4 regions of the Paenibacillus sp. 1SOY10 genome follow, and region 4 is predicted to be linked to each of the others. Evidence: predicted binding sites of a transcription regulator. Region 4 holds the regulator's gene; each other region holds the start of a gene.
The links. Region 4 encodes Rex, which represses fermentation and respiration genes when NADH is low (regulators of the CRP and FNR family bind a similar motif). Its sites were predicted from a motif close to TTGTGAAATATTTCACAA; they were not measured.
Positions count from the first base shown of each region.

Region 1: the regulator Rex is predicted to act here: its motif matches at 2,311-2,328, upstream of AC1VOR_RS05105 (DUF2249 domain-containing protein).
Region 2: the regulator Rex is predicted to act here: its motif matches at 3,332-3,349, upstream of AC1VOR_RS14465 (flavocytochrome c).
Region 3: the regulator Rex is predicted to act here: its motif matches at 2,669-2,686, upstream of AC1VOR_RS12100 (TorD/DmsD family molecular chaperone).

Region 1 is NZ_JBXENK010000001.1:1,100,642-1,105,631, forward strand. Features, by position in the region: gene AC1VOR_RS05095 (DRTGG domain-containing protein) at 56-1,390, opposite strand; gene AC1VOR_RS05100 (YwiC-like family protein) at 1,443-2,165, opposite strand; gene AC1VOR_RS05105 (DUF2249 domain-containing protein) at 2,395-2,628, shown strand; gene AC1VOR_RS05110 (hypothetical protein) at 2,647-2,982, shown strand; gene AC1VOR_RS05115 (hypothetical protein) at 3,079-3,372, opposite strand; gene AC1VOR_RS05120 (YlbF/YmcA family competence regulator) at 3,501-3,845, opposite strand; gene AC1VOR_RS05125 (DUF445 family protein) at 3,880-4,990, opposite strand, start outside.
Region 2 is NZ_JBXENK010000005.1:99,113-104,102, forward strand. Features, by position in the region: gene AC1VOR_RS14460 (pectate lyase family protein) at 1-1,306, shown strand, start outside; gene AC1VOR_RS14465 (flavocytochrome c) at 1,445-3,250, opposite strand; gene AC1VOR_RS14470 (sensor histidine kinase) at 3,466-4,990, shown strand, end outside.
Region 3 is NZ_JBXENK010000003.1:277,207-282,196, reverse strand. Features, by position in the region: gene cls (cardiolipin synthase) at 1-1,411, opposite strand, end outside; gene AC1VOR_RS12100 (TorD/DmsD family molecular chaperone) at 1,799-2,494, opposite strand; gene AC1VOR_RS12095 (MFS transporter) at 2,911-4,128, shown strand; gene AC1VOR_RS12090 (glutamine--tRNA ligase/YqeY domain fusion protein) at 4,235-4,990, opposite strand, start outside.
Region 4 is NZ_JBXENK010000002.1:833,792-838,781, forward strand. Features, by position in the region: gene dinG (ATP-dependent DNA helicase DinG) at 1-1,712, shown strand, start outside; gene AC1VOR_RS09780 (redox-sensing transcriptional repressor Rex) at 1,734-2,378, shown strand; gene AC1VOR_RS09785 (amidohydrolase) at 2,375-3,673, shown strand; gene AC1VOR_RS09790 (cell wall elongation regulator TseB-like domain-containing protein) at 3,776-4,261, shown strand; gene AC1VOR_RS09795 (hypothetical protein) at 4,466-4,990, shown strand, end outside.

The DNA of each region.
Region 1 (4,990 bases), on a different contig from region 4:
TCCTTGCGGGACTAATGGCAGGGCGCTGATAGCAGATCAGGCCTTATGATATGGGTCAAGCATGGTCGATAGATTGCAATGTCATAACCGCCTTGGAGATTAACATGTCCTGGTAGGTCAGCGTAATCTCCAGCTTACAGGCCCGGCGGCTCATCTCCAGTACCAGCGCACTGATAATCACCGGGTTCTCGATCTGTACCGGGCGAATGAAATACGTGGTTATGTTATCCACGACAAAATCGCCACCGCTGGCATCCTTCGCTACTCTCAAGCCCGCTTGGGTCATCAACGAGGTCAACACGCCGTGTGAAATGGTCCCGAGGTCCGTGGACATTTGCGGCGTGATCATCCCACGAAAGAACAGCTTCCCTTCTGCATCCCGTTCTTCAGCAAACCCGTTCCACATCAGATGCTCGAACGTCTCACCAAGCTGCGGCTGGTTACGAACATCCCGCATCGCATGCAGTACCTCCCGTCTCGTAACGGACGAGACCAGCTTGCGGTTGCGGTCAACCACAGGCAGGAAATCAATCCCTTCCCAGACCATGATTTGCGCCGCCGATGCCAGCGAAGTTTGCAGGCCGACGGTAATTGGATGACGGGTCATACACTTCTCAATCGTCTGATCTCCGCTCAGCTCTTCGACATTTTTGCGGCTGACGATACCTATGACCCGATTCCATTCGTCCACCACAGGGAAATGCAGGCTTCCTGTCTCCAGCGAGAGTTGGTCAAAATCAGAAATATTACTCGTCGCCTTAAGCATATTGACGCGTGGCTTGCGGGCAACAATATCCTCCACAAGCATAATCTTCTTTTTTATCAGGCGGTCAAATAAGGCACGGTTAATCATGGAGGCTACCGTAAATGTATCGTGTCTTGAAGAGATGATAGGTAGCGCCAGCTTATCAGCCAACGCCTTGACTTCACGGCTTGTCCCGAATCCCCCGGTAATCAGCACCCCAGCCCCTTGCTCCAAGGCCAAGGAATGGGCATTGTCACGGTTCCCGACGATCAACAGGCTGCCTGCATCGATGTACCTGGCCATTGCATCAATCTTCATCGCACCGATGACATATTTATGCAGGGTCTTGTCCAAGCCTTCCCCACCACCCAGCACATGTCCTTCTACGATATCCACCACATCGCCGAAGCTCAATTGGTCAGAGATATTTCTCGGCTTCTTCTCTACACGAACTGTGCCAATCCGTTCCTTCGTGATGACGATTCCGAGATTCTCCGCTTCCTTGACCGCGCGGTAGGCCGTCCCTTCACTGACGCTCAGCGCCTTGGCCAGCTTACGTACGGATATCTTCGTTCCAATCTTCAATCCTTCGATATGCTGTAGCAACTGCTCGTGTTTAGTTACGCTCTCTTCCGGCCCCTCCAACTGTTATACCCCCTTACCCGAATCTGTACTACTCTGTTTCTATTATACACATTCAGGCGTAAGTCAGCCAGACCGTAGACAGAACTAGTAGAGAGAACAAGATTTCAAGCATCCCGGACTGCTTCGCGGTAATGCCGGTACGTGGAAGAATAATGGCTCGAGCCAGTAAAATCACTGCGGCGGCCACCAGGATTAAGGCAGGCAACCGTAGAGACAGAAGCGTTAAACCGAGATGATATATAACCGAATATCCATAGAATCGCTTATTATGGCGCTCGCGAATGATTGTTTTTACATAAAAAGCCGTACCGATGAAATATAGCATACTAATCAGGAACAGCTCGAAGGCCAGATGGTAGTCGTTACCGCCTCCTAGCCGATACGACACGAACACCATCAAGCTAAACTGCACGATAGCTGCCATATCGTTAAGCAAGGCCCGCTCGCGCTTTCGCTTGGCGTAATAGACGTTAACAGCAAATAAGGGCAGGAACAGGGAGGCCATTAAGATAACACCAGGACGAATCCATAGCAGCCCTGCGGCTGCAGGAACCAGCAGAAGGCCATACAGGATTATGGGCCCCCTAACGCGGCCAAATTTGCCTGTACGCACCCATTGGAGAAGCGGAAACATCAATAAGTAAATGAGTAGCCAGCAAGTAAATAACCAGACATGAATGACTCCTGGAGTCGAGGCCAGCATACCGAATAGAAATGGAATAACGAGCATCGCCCAAGCCCCGTGTTGATTGGGAATATAGTCTTTAATTCTCAAAGCGTTTGATCGCTCCTTCCAGATGTTAGCAAGCACAAATTACCGACATTATAATCGCCTTTCCTCCCCGGTCCAGTGACTTCTGTCACTAGATTATTGACGGCTTAAGCAAACATAGCAGAGAAATATATTGCCATAGTCCTTCTTGTGATTTGTATCACATTCGCACCTGAACCCCTTGATATAATGATGGCGAATCATTCATTCTATCTATTCAGGAGGGACTCATATGAGCCAATTCAAAGTGACTGTCAATGCTACGGAATATCCGCCGCAATTGAAACATAAGACCATTTTTGCCGCCTACAATTCGTTACAGCCCGGTGAGGCTATGCTGCTTGTTAATGATCATGATCCGGTGCCACTGCGCTTCCAATTTGATGCCATGCATCCAGGCGCCTTCACATGGGAGTATATCGAACAAGGACCAGATATGTTCCAAGTGAAAATCGGCAAAAACTAAGCGGGGAGTGGCGACACTATGGCTACGATTACCGTGATTGACGAGAAAACAATCAAGATTGCCGTACAGCTTGAAGATGCGCTGACCATGCTGGAAGAAGCGGAAAATCACTTGGAGCTGTATGCGGATGAAATTTTGACGATTGCCGAAAAGATGCCTGAGTTTCAATATACGTACTTCTGCTTCTATGCCTACGATACCGCTACCTTATTTGAGAAAATGCTTGGGATCGATCCCAAGCAGTATCTATCCTTTTCTCTCGATGCGCCGGACTCCTTCTTCTACACGCTGTTCGGTGGTATGAAGGGACTAAGCGGGGCGGCGAGGCTATGCCGGGCACTCACACCTGAGTAAGCTGGAGCAGCAAAAAAACAGCAAGCGAGAAGGGCATTTCACATTTCCCTCTCACTTGCTGTTTTTACTATGTCGCCTATCATCGGCTTCGAGCCATCAAACGTTCTCGCGCTGCTCACCGCGCTCCTGCCATTGAAGCTGCCATTCCCGGTATTTGGCGCGCCGAATTTTATCCAATTCCCGCTGCTTCTCTTCGCTGACACCAAGAATGAAGTATAGATGTGCCCCGATCACCAGGAAGGCAAACCCCGCCCATACGGCTCCAAACCAGGATACAAACCCGGCCCCCGGCTCAAAGGAAATTAACGGCAACGCGTACACCAGCATGGCCAAAGCCAGAATTAAATAAATGACATTCTTCCATTTACTTGCTCTCTTTACGGTCTTCATCTTTCACAGCTCCCTCATTTCATAGAATAGAAGATTCCAACTTACCTTGTCTCTTCTATCTCTATGAACCAAGCTGCAAGAATATGAGAGAAAGCTGCGAACTCACTTCAAAATTCCAGATTGGCTATTTAAGCCTCTCCTCCATACAAATGCTGCAAGCTATCCGTAATGATCTTGTTGACGTCCTGAATGATGACACTAAGCTTCTGTTCGGCATCGAACAAGCGACGGATATTGAGATTGAGGCTAAGCACTTCAAACAGCTTCTCCATCTGCTCCATTTCCTCTTGTGCAGGCATATCTCCGGACATCATGCGTTGCTGTACCTCTGCCTGACGAGTACGGAAATTGTCCAGCATTTGCTTGCTTTCAGGGTCCGCATCCACCAGTTTCATGGCTGCTGTAATCTCCGTTACCTCCTTGCTATCCTTCAGAGCTGCTGCCAATTCATGTGCCTTGTCGTAAATATTCATGTAATCTCCTCCTAATGATTAGTTGACAATAATCTTAGTTAGTCAAAAGCATAAAGATAGCCTGGAACAAGCCAATGATACCGCCTAGCACCGCTCCCAACCACGTAATTGCTCGAAATTCCTTCCCCGAAATACCTAAAATAATTTCCTCCAGGCGTTCGACGGGGAACTTCTTGACCTGCTCTTCAACAAGTTCGGGTAACCCCACCGCTTGGATCACCGCTGGAATCACGCTAGCAGCTACAGTCAGTACCCGCTCCGTCAGCCGGGGAATCCCGGTCATCACTTGCTCCCGCCAAGGTTCCACGAAAGAGCTGATTCGGAGCTGCTCTACCCGCGTGATCCAATCGTAAATCGGCCATTGTCCGATATGCTCTTCCAGCCATGCCCCGGCCTCCTGACCGGTCACAATAGCAAGCAGTTCTGCCGCCGGCAATTCTCCGTACTGCTCCATTCTCGCTTCAATCGCCTGGGCTGTCTTGTCCAAGGTTGGCTTGCTCCGCAGTGCTTGCACAGCCGCAGGCGTCATCTTCTGCACCAGCTTATCCTCGTCTACAAAGATAGCAGCCATCGTCCCGAGAAATCCTCCGGTCTTGTCCATCATACCGGTTGCCAGCTTGGAAAGCATCCGCTGTCCGCTGGCTGATAGAAGTTCCTCCTCGGCGACCCGCAGCAGTTCACCTGCTAAGACCGCACTCCACACCTTGCGGTTCTCCTCGGACCAGCCGGGGATCAGTTGTTTGAGGGGAACGCTCTTGGCATCCGACTGCTCCCACCAGGACTGAAAGCCCCGCAAAGCGGTTTGCCTGGCACCCTCTGCCAGCTTGACCTTCAGCACTTCCAGTTCCGCCTCACTCCATACCCGCAAAGCCGCTTGCCTTACTGTTAAGTCACCACTGCTTAGCTCCACGAACCACCCCTGTGCTTTGTCCTCCAGCCGCTGGCGAAACGCGGGTCGCAGCACGGTCTCCTGCAACCCTTCTACCGTAACCAGATATTCAGACACTACCTTGCCCAGCGACAGAGCGATATCATCGCGCCGCTTGGGAATCAGGCCCGGTGTAAACGGAACATGGACCTTACCAATATGTACAGCATTCCTTGGGTGGAACAACATTTTGATCGCAAAGTGATTGGTGACTCCG
Region 2 (4,990 bases), on a different contig from region 4:
TCTGCTCCGGGCCGTTGGCAACGTAGAAGTGAGAAACTTAGGGCTGATGCTCTTCCCGGATGATGGCATTTCCATGGATACCGGAAACGTCAATGTTTGGGTGCACCATAACGATATTTTCTATGGATCTGCGGGGAGCGATGCGGACCAGGCCAAGGGAGATGGCTCCACCGACCTGAAGAAGGGATCGACCTACATTACGATCTCCTATAATCACTATTGGGAATCGGGCAAGGTGGCTTTGGTGGGATTAAGCGAGACTGCCGAGTTCTTCGTGACCTTCCATCATAACTGGTTTGACCACTCTGACTCTCGTCATCCACGGATTCGCGTGGCTTCCGTCCATATTTATAACAACTTCTATGATGGTATCTCAAAATATGGTGTTGGCGTGACTACCGGGGCTTCGGCGTTTGTGGAGGCTAATTATTTCAGACATGCCAAGTATCCAATGATGAGCTCGCTGCAAGGCACCGACGCTTTGGGAGATGGCACCTTCTCCGGTGAAGATGGCGGCGTCATCAAGGCATACAACAATATCATCGTGGATGCCGACAGCTTGATTTACGCGAATTCCAATAGTGGTACGACATCGGCCCATGCCACTTCCTTTGATGCGTATCTGGCTTCATCAAGAAATGAAAGCGTACCCAGCTCGTATAAAGCCTTAAAAGGCGGCACGGCTTACAATAACTTCGATACCCGTCTCGATTTGGGGGTATCCAGTTCAAATATCGATAGTGTGAATGCGGTCCAGCAAATTGTCACTGCGGAAGCCGGACGGCTGGATGGCGGGGACTTTGATTGGCAATTTAATAACGCTGTAGACGATACGTCCTATGCCATGAACACGGCACTGATGAATAAAATAAGAAGCTATACCACGCAGCTTGTTTCCGTGGGTGGCAATTCTTCCACATCACCGGAACCCGAGCCAGAACCAGAACCAAATCCAGGCACAGGCCCGATTACCGGGGAACTGGCCCATAACTTCACAACGGCGGGAACCAGCAGTGACTTCTTCAACATTCAGGGGAATCTGTCTACCAGCAAGGGGACGGTCGTTTACAAGGGACTAACCTTAACCCAATGCTTGAAGATCGAGACAGCGACACGTATTGAATTTACTACCACAGAGGCTTCGACGCTAACGCTGGTATTTAACCAAGAGAGCGGCAAAAAGATCAAAATCGATGGTACTAACTATACCTTGACGGACGGCGTGGTGAGTGTGCCGCTTGCCCCCGGTACCCATACGATCACCAAGGCAGATTCGATTAATCTTTATTACATCGAGCTGCAATAGAACAAGCTTGTAAGAGCTGACCGAAGCCAAGTGGTGCTAAAGTAAAAAATAGATATGCTCCCCATATAGTAGACAGGTGAAGTACAAAATGCCTGCACGGTATGGGGAGCATTCTTATGATTCTATGTTATTCCTGAATTAATTCTCGGCTACAACCTGTTGTCCTGCAATACGGCCAAAGGTAAAGATATCAGCAATGGCATTACCTCCGAGGCGGTTCGTACCGTGAAGCACACCTGTAACCTCGCCTGCCGCATACAGACCGGGAATGATACTGCCGTCTTCATGAATGACATGTGTCTTCTCGTCGATGACAAGTCCACCCATTGTATGATGGACAGAAGGGACGGCCTTTTGAATATAGTAAGGTCCTGCCTCCAGCGAGACCAGCCCGCCGCGATGGTGAAAATCAAGATCATCGCCTGTGTCTGCATATTGATTTACTTTTTCCACGGTAGCCTTCAGTTTATCGATATCCACATTGAAGAACTTCGCCGCTTCTTCCAAAGTATCAGCCTTGTATAACAAGCCTTGCTTGATCAGCATATCGTATTCATCCTGATGGACTTCGATGGTCTTGCCGATATCTGCAATCTTCTGATTCCAGAGCTGATAGGTGTAGCCGCCTGTCTGAGCAAGGATGGCCTTCGAGATCACATCCCGACGCTCCAGTTCCTCGACAAAGCGCTCGCCCTCTTGATTAATCAGAATCGCACCGTCGAACCGGGAGTCTGCAACCAGAGAAATAACCCCTGTCTCCGGATTACACACCGGATAAGTCTGGATATACTGCATATTGGTGAGCCTGGCGCCCAAAGCTTCAGCCATGACAATTCCATCACCTGTAGTTCCCGGTGTATCGGTCGACATGTACTTTTCATCCATTTCCGGGTTGTACTTCTTACGCATCTCTACATTAGAGCCAAACCCGCCTGTAGCGACTACAACTCCCTTGTTGGCATGGAACAAAATTTTGTCGCCGCTACCATCTGTAGCTTCTACTCCGGTTACTCTGCCTTGATCATCGGTAATCAGGGCATCGGCCTTCATATTCGTCTTGATCGTAACGCCTTGTTCCTCTGTCTTGGCCTTCAGCTTTGTAATCAGCTCAGCTCCTGTATGACCTACTGGAATCAGAGCACGTTTTCTGGAGTGACCGCCAAATTGGAACAAGTGATCCGGCAGAAATTCCACCTTCACCTCATCGCGCAGCCACTCGGCAGCAGCCAGAGCATGATCTGCCAGAATCCGCACCATCTCGGGTGAACCCAAATTATCTCCGCCCTTCAGCGTATCTTCATAGAACAAATCCGCTGAATCATCCGTAATTCCTAGCTTTTGTTGCACCCAGTTGTTAGGCGCGTTCATCTCGCCGCCCGATATGAGTGTATTCCCTCCCACAGTCGGCATTTTCTCCAACAGGACGACCTGAGCTCCAGCCAGATTGGCTTCAATCGCCGCACTGAAGCCCGCACCGCCGGCACCGATGACAACTACATCATAGATCTGTTCGGCGGCTTCCTTACTCTGGGTAGTATTAGCTGCGGCGTTAGCCACAGCTAAGGTCAAGCCAGACTTGGCAATTGCATCCTTAATGGCATCCAGGTAGCCATTGCTCGTTACAGTAGAGCCGCTAATAGCGTCAACCTCCGGGCTGTTCATGGCAATAACTACTTCCTTCAGTTGAGTGTAAACCGGCTCTGCCAGCACTTCATTTTCCTTATTCTCTACGACTTCAATATCGGTAATTTGGTTGTCCTTAAAGGTCACCTTAACCTTAATGTCTCCGTGCTTGCCTTGGCCAACACCCTCAACCACCTTGCTTCCGGTTCCTTCGGTATTGTTCGCACTTGGTGTCTCCTTGCCTCCGCAAGCAGCGACCATAAGCATTAGGCATACAGCTAATAGCAAGGCCATTACTCGTTTAGAATAGATTCGTTGCATGATTGCATTCTCCCCTTCAGTTCATCTCTGACGACCAGCATCCACTTCTTGCAGCAGGCTGCTGGACAACAGCCGTCTTTCATGTGAAAATGTGCACATGAGTAATTATAGGATAGGTGTGCTCTCAAGTATTTGCACGATTGCGATATTTTTTATCCTTTTCGGGCTTTATTCCAAGCCATTTATACGATTCCATAGATAAGGAGCCGGACAGCATGATGAACTCTATACAGAAAAAGCTCTTATTGTATTCAGGTGGCTGCTTTGTGCTGCTGTTTCTTACTCTTTTGGTCACTATTTATATGGAAATGAACCATACCGTAGTTCCGTTAAATAAAAGCTTAACCCAGCAGGTGCTGGATGCTCGCAGTGATCAAATAGATTATTGGTTCAATCAAAGAATTGGTGAAATTGATACGCTGGCTGCGCTCGCTTCTAGCCATCAATGGTCCAGAGAGCAGCTTCTGCAGGAGGCACATCGACTCGAAAGTCGAAAGCAGGAAGAATATGAATCCATTCGCATCGTGGATATTCATGCCTTCTCTTGGGGGATGGAGGACAAGCCCTTCTCTATTTTGAATCGTCCCTACTACCAGCATCTCATTGAATCGAAGGCCGACTATGTGGTCAGCCATCCTATTGTATCCAAGGCAAACGGTGTAGAGATTGTCGTCATTCTCTATCCCATTCAGCCCATGAAGACTGAAGAGGCTGCCTACATTGCCGCTGCTGTCTCGCTGGAGAAGATGAAGGAGATTGCGGAGGACATCTCCCTCTATGATCAGCTTGGTAAGCTGATTGTCGGTGGAATCGACGAGCAGGAGCTGCAAATGGCAAATTGCAACCACAGTAAAGGCTGCGAGGGTGTCAGTGTATTTGAGGCCTCGATTGATAGTGTAAAGGGATGGAAGATCGTACTTGAGGTACCAGACTCCGAGCTGTCCGTGGCTGTAGTTAAAACCCAGCGAACAGCTCTAATTGTAGGAACTCTGCTTGGCTTGATCTTTATGCTACTGCTAACGATGCTGCTCACCTCGATTATTCGCCCTATTCAGGCACTTCGTCAGGTGATGAAGAATGTGCAGCGGGGCAATCAGGAGATCCGTGCGGATGAATCGCGGCAGGATGAAATTGGCGACCTGGCTCACAGCTTTAACGAAATGCTGGTACAACTGTATCGTTCCGAGCAAGAGAAACAGGCGATTGAGCTCAGACTGGTGCATGAGCAGATCAAGCCGCATTTTTTGTATAATACCCTGGATACCATTCAATGGATGGCTGGAGAATACGGGGCGGATAATATCGTTGAAATAGTGGAGGCGCTCAGCAGCTACTTCAGACTCAGTCTTGGCAATGGAGAGACGTATATCTCGCTGGAGCAGGAATTATATCATGTGGAGAGCTACTTGCAAATTCAATGTGTCCGGTATGAGGAAATTCTTGATTATAGGCTTGAGTACGAGGATGGAATCTCGCAACATCAGGTCATACGCTTCATGCTCCAGCCTCTGGTAGAGAACGCCATCTATCATGGCATCAAGCCGCTGGAAGACCAGAGATGCACCATATCTATTCAGGCTTATACCGAAGAGGATAAGCTTGTCGTGTGTGTCGATAATGACGGACTTCCGATCCCGCCAGACAAGCTGGCCAGAATTAATGAGATGCTGGCGGAGGATAGACAGGACGGAGCCGTAACCGGGTTCGGCCTGTATAGCGTGAACCATCGAATTCGTATGC
Region 3 (4,990 bases), on a different contig from region 4:
GCAAATCCCGTTCGAAATCCTTGACCATCTTCTCGATGCTATCGTCATGCACTAGCAGCACATTCACCTCAAAATTCAGATGGAAGCTCCGCATATCCATGTTTGCCGTTCCCACCGTGGCCATCTCTCCATCGACGATAAGAAGCTTGGAATGGAGAAACCCCTTCTCGTATTCATAAATTTTTACGCCTACCTCAAGTAATGAGGGGAAATAAGAATGTGAAGCCAGGAAAGGAAGACGCTTATCCGGTTTGGCTGGGAACAGAAGGCGGACGTCGATTCCCGCCAGCCCCGCCACTCGCAGTGCCGTCATAATATCCTCATCCGGAATGAAATACGGCGTGGCTAGCCATACCGATTTTTTGGCTGAAGTAATCATGGCGAAGAAGATATTTTTGAGAGTACGACTTTCATTATCAGGACCGCTAGGTACAATCTGCACAGCCCCGCTGCACCCCTGCTCCAATTCCGGCGACAAATAAGCCGGGTCCATAATCCTCTCACCCGTGACGTATTGCCAGTCCTGAAGAAAGATAATTTGCAATGAGCGAACCGCTTCACCCTTCACAAGCATATGCGTGTCCCGCCAGAATCCATAGGTCGTGCTGCGACTTAGATACTCATCGCCTACGTTAAGCCCACCAATAAGGCCGGTATTCCCATCAATCACCACAATTTTGCGGTGATTTCGGTAATTGACCCGGCTTGATAAGGCGAGAAAACGGACTTCCCCATAGATACCAATCTTGGCACCTGCCTCGCTCAGTTCGTTAATAAACGCCTTAGGCAATCCAATGCTGCCCACAGCATCAAACATAAAGCGAACCTCAACCCCGGCACGAGCCTTCGCAATCAGCGTCTTCTGAATCTCCCGGCCGATGTCGTCCGCACGGTAAATGTAATACTCCATATGGATATGATGTTTGGCCTTCTTCATCTCCCGAAGCAGCGTAGAGAAGGTCTCTTCTCCATTGGTAAGCACCTGCGTACGGCTAGCCATGGAGAAGGGCGTCCGCGCCAGCCGCTGGGATAGATGCAGCAACCGTTGCTGCCCCGGGCTGAACTGGGACAGATCGCGAGGCAATAATTTGCCACCCCGGTCAATTCGTTCATAACTTAAGCGGTCTTGCTCGGCTTTCTTATCAAATTTCCGCCGGCGGAAGTAATTTTGCCCCAGCAGGAAGTAAAGAACAAGCCCAACCCCCGGCAACAAAGCTAATACCATGATCCAGGCCAGTGTGCTGGAAGGATTGCGGTTCTCCATAAATATAGCCAAGCCGATAGTAATGACTGTAAGTGTCTGAAATATACTAAGCAGCGTCCCCCCGAACTTACCGAAGACGCCAAATCCAAGGAAGTAGAACGCAAATAGAACTAGGGCGATGATAATGATTTGTAGTCCTCGTCTCATTGTTGTCTCCTTTGTATGGTTTTCGCGAGAATAGCTTGTCTATATTCTACATGATCGATTGCGTTCTTCCTAGCTGGGTAGATGAAAAATGTCCAGGAATATGATGTCCCGCTTCCTCAATATATAGCCAAGCACAAAGAAGCTCCTCACGCTATGTTAAATCAGCATGAGAAGCTTTTTAAGTTCGAGTTCAAAAAGTCGGGTTTACAGGACCGAGAAGGTTGGATGAAGCCAGGGACTGAGTAGCGGAGCGTAGACAGATCTACGTGAGCAACGGAAGGCCCGGGTGAATTCAAGATTCGATGTCGAATCCACTCCTCGAACTGCTTCGTTCTGGAAAGACGACTTTTTAACTACCTCTTATAGAAAGAGGGAGAATATCGTTGATTACTGCTCTGCTTCCTGTTGGTTGTTCCGCCAGGTACAAAGTGCGTTCAAATCGGCTATCAGGAAGTCATCCATCAGTTCAGCCACCGCTACGTATAAGGGACTATTCGTCGCTTGCAACAGTTCTCTGGAGAAGAGACGAGCCCATCTTAGCAGATGCAATCTTAGAAAGCTGATTTGCGAATCAGCCAAAGCGAGGCAACTTTGTTGCAGATTAGCCTTCGCCAGCATCCCTTCGGCCAGTACGGCCATAAATTCCAGTTCAAGCGCAATATGATCATCGCGCTCTCCGTTCAGCTTGTTAAACACGATGCCATTGTCCGTGTAATTCTTGCTCACCTTGGCGATGCAGGCAAAGGCACTTACCCCTTCCAAACGGGAGCGATAAATGCTTTCACACGCCGGGACAACCGCTTCATGACCCGTGAACAGGCGGATATATTCTTCAGCTTCCTGATGACATACGCGGCGGAAGCCGTCTTCATCAATACTCTCCAGATACGCTTTGAGCTTACTCCAGCCTTCGCTACCCTCAATCCTATGGTTCAATCCCAGTTTGTGTCTCCACTGAGCGATCAGGGACATTCGCGGAGGACGGCTCAAGAAATCCATCAGCACATGATACACTAATCCGCGAGTTTCCAGCCACCTTACCTGCTCCTGTGTGTAGACCAAAGGTTTGAACAGCATAGCCATCTGAATTCATCTCCTTAATTTGTCGCGCTTCCTTGTTGCTTATTGCCTTAGGGTTAAAAAAAGATGACTTCCTTAAGTCCTGCCGGAAATCATCTTAGATGCATATACCGACACATGATTAAGGGGGATCACGTATCGCTTAACTGCATTATACCCTTAAATGTAAGCGCTTTAATGTGATCTTTGTTACAACTCATCCCTTAGTTCATTGTATCGCACAAGCGGCTGACATATACTTGAACAGTATGTGTCAGTCTTCACGTACAAACCTGTAAGGATACGGACATTTCCCGCAAGCAAACTGTAAATAATGGTAAATCAATTAAAACTTGGTTTGTATCCCTTTTCATCTGTGTGTTACATTGGGATCATAGTCACATGCGCAATTGTGACGAATCAGGACCGGATAGAAAGGAATGGCGCGTTTGCAGGATACAAAACGACATTCGTCCTTTTCGTTGATGCCGCTAGGGCTTCTTAACTTTTTCATATATGGCACTATGGTTATTTTTGCTGCCTTCTTCCAGCTCTATCTACAGGATATCGGTATGGACAAGCTGGAGATTGGCAGCCTGATGGCAATCGGCCCCTTAGTCTCCTTGCTGGCCCACCCCTTCTGGCGCCACTGGGGTGATCAACGGCAGAATCCTCGGGCCGTGCTGCTGGTAATGATGCTAGGTATGCTGCTGATGGGCCATCTCATGTTCAAGGCAACGACATTCTCGATGCTGTACCTGACGATTCTGTTGCTATATTTCTTCCAGAGCCCCATCCTGTCGCAAAGTAACACGCTGATATTGGGCTATACGGAGAATACGGAACGGAAATTTGGCCTCTACCGTCTCTTTGGTTCGTTAGGATGGACTCTGATTGCCTTGGCCGCCGGACCGATCATCGATTCGGTTGGACATCATGGAATCTCCTTGCTGTTCAGCAGCACGCTCATGCTGGCTATCGGCTCAACGCTACTCTTGCCATCCATTCGCCAAACACTCCACACCCCCTGGTTCGGGAAGAAGGAACTCGGGCAGGTGATGCAATATAAATATTTTGTCGCTTTTGTTATCTTCGGCACACTGGTAGCCATCCCGAACTTTATGAATAATATCTTCATGCCTTTATTTATTGTCGATTTGGGAGGGTCGCGCCTTGAGGTGGGGGGAGCTGTGTTCCTGTCCACTGCCTTTGAGATGCTGATTTTCCTTCTGATGAATCGATATCTAAAAAAGAAAATGACTGTGCTGATGGCCTGTATCACCATCGTCAGTATACTGTCAGCCGTGCGTTGGGATCTCATGTCAGAGGTCACCCGTCCAGGACAGGTGCTGTTTATTCAACTGCTTCATTCGGTCACGTTTGCCGGGTTCTTCTATGTAGGCACCCGGTTGATTGGCCTGTTCCTGCCAAGACCACTGCGCTCAGCCGGACAGGCTGCCTTTGCCTTTGCCGTGAGCGGTCTGGCCGGTATTTTTGCTGGTTTTTACGGCGGTTGGATGTTCCAGAACTTTGGAGCCGTCATCATGTACCGTTCAGGAGTTGCCTTGACACTGATTGGAGCGCTTGGTCTGGCAGCTATGTGGTATCGTATCCGACGCCACGGGTATTCCCCGGTCATCCTTCGAGGCGAACCATAGATCAATATACAATACAAATAGGGCCCTTCGTTCTCCATGCTATCTGGTGTCCAGCATAGCTTGAAGGCGAGGGGCCCTTTTATTGGTCTTTTAAATTCAGCTCGGTTTATTTAGGCAGTTGGAACGAGCTTTTGAGCGATACAATCCGGTTAAACACCAGATGCCCCGGCGCGGAATACTTGGTATCCACATTGAAATAACCGTGACGGAAGAATTGGAACTTATCCTGCGGCGCGGCATCCTTCATCCCAGGCTCTACAAAGCCTTGAGCAATGGTTAAGGAATTCGGATTAATCAGGTCAAGGAATGTCTTCTCCTCAACCGACTCTTCCAGATTCGCAGTTGCCGGGTCCAATTCATCCAGTAGACCTTCGGCGGCATCCAGCAAGCCTGCTGGTGATTCGTCCAGTGCTACTCCCTCAACCTCTTCCTCTTCCAGAATCAATGGCTCGAAGAGACGGAATTCTGCCGGTACCGCCTGGCTTGCTTCCACCCAGTGAATCGTTCCCTTTACTTTACGTCCGGTAAAGCCGCTACCACTCTTGGTTTCCGGGTCATAGGTGCAGTGAATTTCCACCACTTCGCCATGCTCGTCCTTGATAACCTCATTACACTTGATGAAATAAGCATGCTTCAAGCGCACCTCATTCCCCGGGAACAAGCGGAAATATTTATTTGGCGGGTTCTCCATGAAGTCTTCCCGCTCAATATAAATCTCGCGCGAGAAGGGAATTTGACGATTACCCATCTCCGGATTTTCACTATTGTTCTCGGCCTCCAACATTTCTGTTTGGCCTTCAGGGTAGTTGGTGATTACAACCTTAAGCGGATCAAGCACCGCCATCGTGCGCGGGGCCTTCAT
Region 4 (4,990 bases):
ACGGCGATGATGAAGAACTGAACTTGGGAAATCGCGGAGGTGATTTCTGGGAGACGGTGGCCAGTGAATCGGATTCCTGCCTGGGTCGATCGTGCCCTTGGTTCCGTAAATGCTTCTACCACCGCGCCAAGCATGAGGCCGGAGTAGCCGATGTAGTCATTACGAATCACTCCAAATTGTTTACTGACATTCAGGCAGGACATCAATTATTACCGGGCTATGAGCATTTGGTCATTGATGAAGCGCACCATCTGGAGGATGTAGCAGGCAAACATTTGGGTATCCATATGAAATACTTTACAGTGGTTCATACTCTGACTCGTTTATTCAAGGACAGCAAGACCGGTCAGCTGGCTAATTTGCGGGCTGCGTTACAAGCCTCGCCAGGCGAGAAGTCAGGCGAATGGTGTACGGTCATTGATGGTATCTACCCGAACCTGATTGAGGTGAAGGAGAACTGGGACAAGTTAAGCGAGCAATTGTTCTCATTGATGCCGGATCGTAGTGACGCGGCACCTGGTGATCCGGGGCAATTCGTGTATCGACTCTTGCCAGGTAAGGAGCCCAAGGAATGGGATACCTTGACCGCTCTGGAGAATCAAATATATGTTGCGTTGGGGGATGTTCTCCGCAAGGGTGAACGCATGCTCAGCGAAATTCGTGAGGACCAGGATGATTACGGGTCTGAGAGCTTGCTGACTGACATCAGCGGTTTGTTCAAGGATCTGGCGACCGAACGGGAAGCACTGCGGTTCTTCATGAAGCTGGAGAGCGATGATACGGTGTACTGGATGGAAGCGAGCGGTAACTATCGTAGTCGTTCGTTGCAGATGTACGCGGTACCTATTGACGTCAGTGCCCAACTGAAGGAATATTTCTTCGACAAGAAGAAGAGCGTGGTGATGACCTCGGCTACCTTGTCGGTCGATAAATCATTTCAGTATATGGTGGAACAACTGGGCTTAGCGGAGGCGGCAAGCGAGAACAAGCTTGTCACCACGATGCTCCCATCGCCGTTTAATTACCGTGATCAGGCGCTGCTCGTCATCCCGCGGGATTTCCCTAGTGTCAAGGGCGGAGTAGGTGACGATCATTTCGTCAATACACTGGTACAGTCTCTTGCTGACTCCGCAGTAGTAACCCGGGGAAGAATGATGGTGTTATTCACATCATACCGGATGCTGCGACAAGTATATGAGCCGCTGAAGACCTTGCTGGCCCAGAAGGGCATTACAGTGATTGGGCAGGGGATGGATAGCGGGAGCAGAACCAAATTGACGCGTCGCTTCCAAGGGCAAGATGCTTCCGTTCTGCTTGGCACAAGCAGCTTCTGGGAAGGTGTTGACATTCCTGGCGAGGCTCTGACGAGTCTGGCGATTGTCCGTTTACCCTTCCAACCGCCGAACCATCCGCTGGTGGAGGCGAAGAGCGAACGATTACAACGCGAGAAGAAGAATCCATTTATGAAGTTATCTGTGCCGCAGGCGGTCATCCGCTTCAAGCAGGGTTTTGGACGACTGGTACGTTCGTCACAGGACCGCGGCATTGTGATTGTTTATGATACACGTATCTTGGAATCCTACTACGGAAAGTATTTCTTATATTCTTTGCCCGGACCGAAGATGGAGCATATGCCGCTAGGCCAAATGGTCTCACGTATCTCGGAATGGCTGCAGGTTGATGAAGCTGATCAAGCTGATGAAATGAAGTAAAGTTGATGAGGGGGAATGATTATGAAATCAGATAAAATTTCTGATGCGGTGGTCCGTCGATTGCCGGTGTATCTGCGCTTCTTGAATGAATTAAGCCGGAGGGAAGTTCCTACGGTATCATCCCAGGAACTGGGCCAGAAGCTGGATTTGAATCCAGCGCAAATTCGCAAGGACTTGGCGTATTTCGGAGACTTTGGACGTAAGGGCATCGGCTACGACGTTGCCTATCTCATTGAGAAGATTCAACAGATTTTAAATCTCGACCAACAGATCAATGTAGCCCTTGTGGGTGCTGGTAATCTTGGTCATGCGTTATCCAATTACAATGCTTATCTGAAGGATAACATGAAGATTGTGGCGGTGTTTGATGCTTCTCCAGACAAAATCGGAACGCAGATCAATAATATTACGATCCGGCCGATTGAAGAGTTGGTGGATACAGTCAGGAAGGAAAAAATTCGTATCGGCATCATTACCGTACCGGATTTCGAAGCCCAACGAGTTGCAGACCAACTGGTAGCCGCAGGCATCGGAGCAATATTGAATTTTGCCCCTACCATATTGAAGGTTCCGCCGGAAGTACGGATTCATGCGGCTGACTTTACAACGGACTTATTGAGTCTGGCCTATTATCTGGAAAATGGAAAGGAACATGCTGAAGTATGAGTCGAAAATGGTTAATAAAGAACGGGACGTTCGCGGTATTGGATCAGGAGCGTCCGGTTATTCAAGGTTATATGCTGGTTGAGGGTGATACAATCACTTACATTGGGGAAGAACGCCCCGAAGGTGTGGAGGGTGCAGAAAGCTTTGATGGTAAAGGCCTGCTGTTTCTTCCCGGGTTGATTAATACCCATGGCCATGCTGCTATGTCACTGCTAAGAGGTTACGGTGACGACATGGTGCTGCAAACCTGGCTCGAAGAAAAGATGTGGCCGATGGAAGCCAAATTTACAGCAGAGGATGTACGTGTTGGCACGGCATTGTCGGTATTGGAAATGCTCAAGGGGGGGACTACGACCTTCCTGGACATGTATGATCATATGGATGAGGTGGCCAAGGTCGCCCAGGAATCCGGTATTCGGGCTGTGCTTATGCGGGGGGCCATTGGTCTATGTCCACCCGAGGTACAAGATCAGAAGCTGAACGAAGCCATTGCCTTTGCTCGTAATTGGCAGGGTCAGGCGGATGGACGGATTACGACGATGTTATCGCCGCATGCTCCGTATACCTGTCCGCCAGAGTTCATTCAGAAATTCGTACAGGCGGCCCATGATCTGGATTTGCCGATGCATACTCATATGTCGGAGACCCGGGCTGAAGTTGAACAAAATGTTAAAGATTACGGAGTCCGTCCGGTTCAACATTTATTGAATCTGGGCATGTTCTCACGGCCTACTCTATTAGCCCATGCTGTGCATTTAACAGATGAGGAGCTGGATATTTTGGCGGCTCATCAAGTGACGGTATCGCATAATCCGGGCAGTAACCTGAAGTTGGCTAGCGGAGTAGCCCGTGTGCCGGAAATGCTGAAGAAGGGCATCGTCGTATCCCTCGGCACAGATGGTCCGGCTAGTAACAATAATCTGGATATGCTGGAGGAAGTTCGTCTGGCGGCCTTGATTCATAAAGGAGTATCTGGGGATCCTACGGCTGTTCCGGCACTTGAAGCGCTGAAGATGGGGACCGAATACGGAGCGCGTTCCGTATTCTTGCCCGAGACGGGTAAGCTTGCTGCCGGAATGAAGGCAGATTTCATTGCGCTGAACACGGAACAGGCACATTTCGTTCCGAAGACGGACTATGTATCTCATGCGGTTTACTCCGCTGGTTCAGGGGATGTAGAGCATGTATGGGTTAATGGGAAGCAAGTTGTGAAGAACGGGGCTTGCCTGACACTTGATGAAGAGCGTATCCGTTATGAGGCTCAAGAGGCATTTGACGGGTTATTGACACGTTAATCGTTCCGTCCAACTGATATAGATACAGGTGTACACTGTGAGTATACATGGTGAAAGATAAAAGAGGCTTACAGTTGCCTGCTTAGAGAAAGGAAGAGAAGGTTGAGGAAGCGAACCCAATGGATCCTGCTCTCCATCATTATTCTGTTGATAGTGCTCATCGGTCTCTACCGGTTCTACATATATATTCACGAGGATACTTGGGAAGCCGAAAGGGCGGCGGTTCAGCAAGCCAAACAGGAGACAGAACTGGTCCGCAGCGATGAGGTATGGAAGTCGGTCTGGGACAAGGTTTGCTTTGTGATTCAAGGACAGGATGAGGATGGGCGGGAGATTATGGTCTGGTTACCGCAAGACGGGAAACCGGAAGTCCGCCTGTTGTCTGAAGGCAAGTCCGAAGACCAGATCAGAGGGATCATCAAGGAAACGTTGCCGGATATCGAGGTGGTCCGTCTGTTGCCGGGAATTTATAATGACCAGTTGGTCTGGCAATTGTTCTACAAGCAGCAAGCCCATCATTATTATCGGTTCTTCAGCTTCAGTACCGGCGAACCTTTGTCAGAGGTATTTACGTTACCTAATCGTTGACATGACATAGCAGTTTCGAAGTTCAGGATGCAGACCTGATCTTTCGAAACTGTTTTTTTGTTTTCCATTCTTTTTTTTCGAATTTTGATATACGGTATGATATACTATTGTTTGTAACAATGATATACAAAAAGATATAATTAATTCTATATTTGAAGCTGCCTTATGGCGGAATAATTTATTACAGATAAAGGAGGCAAACGCGTGAAACTGCGTGTTGGACGAGTTGCTGCCAGTATCGTCATTTCCGGAGTTGTACTGTTCGGCGGTTGGTTCCTTTACCAAGAATGGGCAATAGAACGCCCGCTGGAGAACTTGTTAAAGGATGTTGAAGGTGTGAGTCAGGTGCAGCTGGATATACAGCCTAAGGAGCTTGGTGTCAAGCTGGATTTGGTACCAGGTACCGATTTGGGAGCTGTGATTCGGCATTTGGAGCAGGATGGGAAGAAGCAAATCGGCACCCGTGAATTGAAGATAGATGTGGCGGACAATGCTTCTCCGGAATTGAACGAGCTATGGGAGAATGCCATGTTTGCTGTCGCTCAGGCGATGGAGAACAAGCAATATACGGAGATTACGGCAGCTCTGGAGCAAATGGAACAAGATCATAAAGAACTCAAAGCCACGGCGGAAATGGACAATGAGTATGTCTATATCACATTAACGGACGGGCAAAGCAGTAAGTTTATTATTTTGCCGCGTACGCCACAGCGGATGGGGGTATGGCCT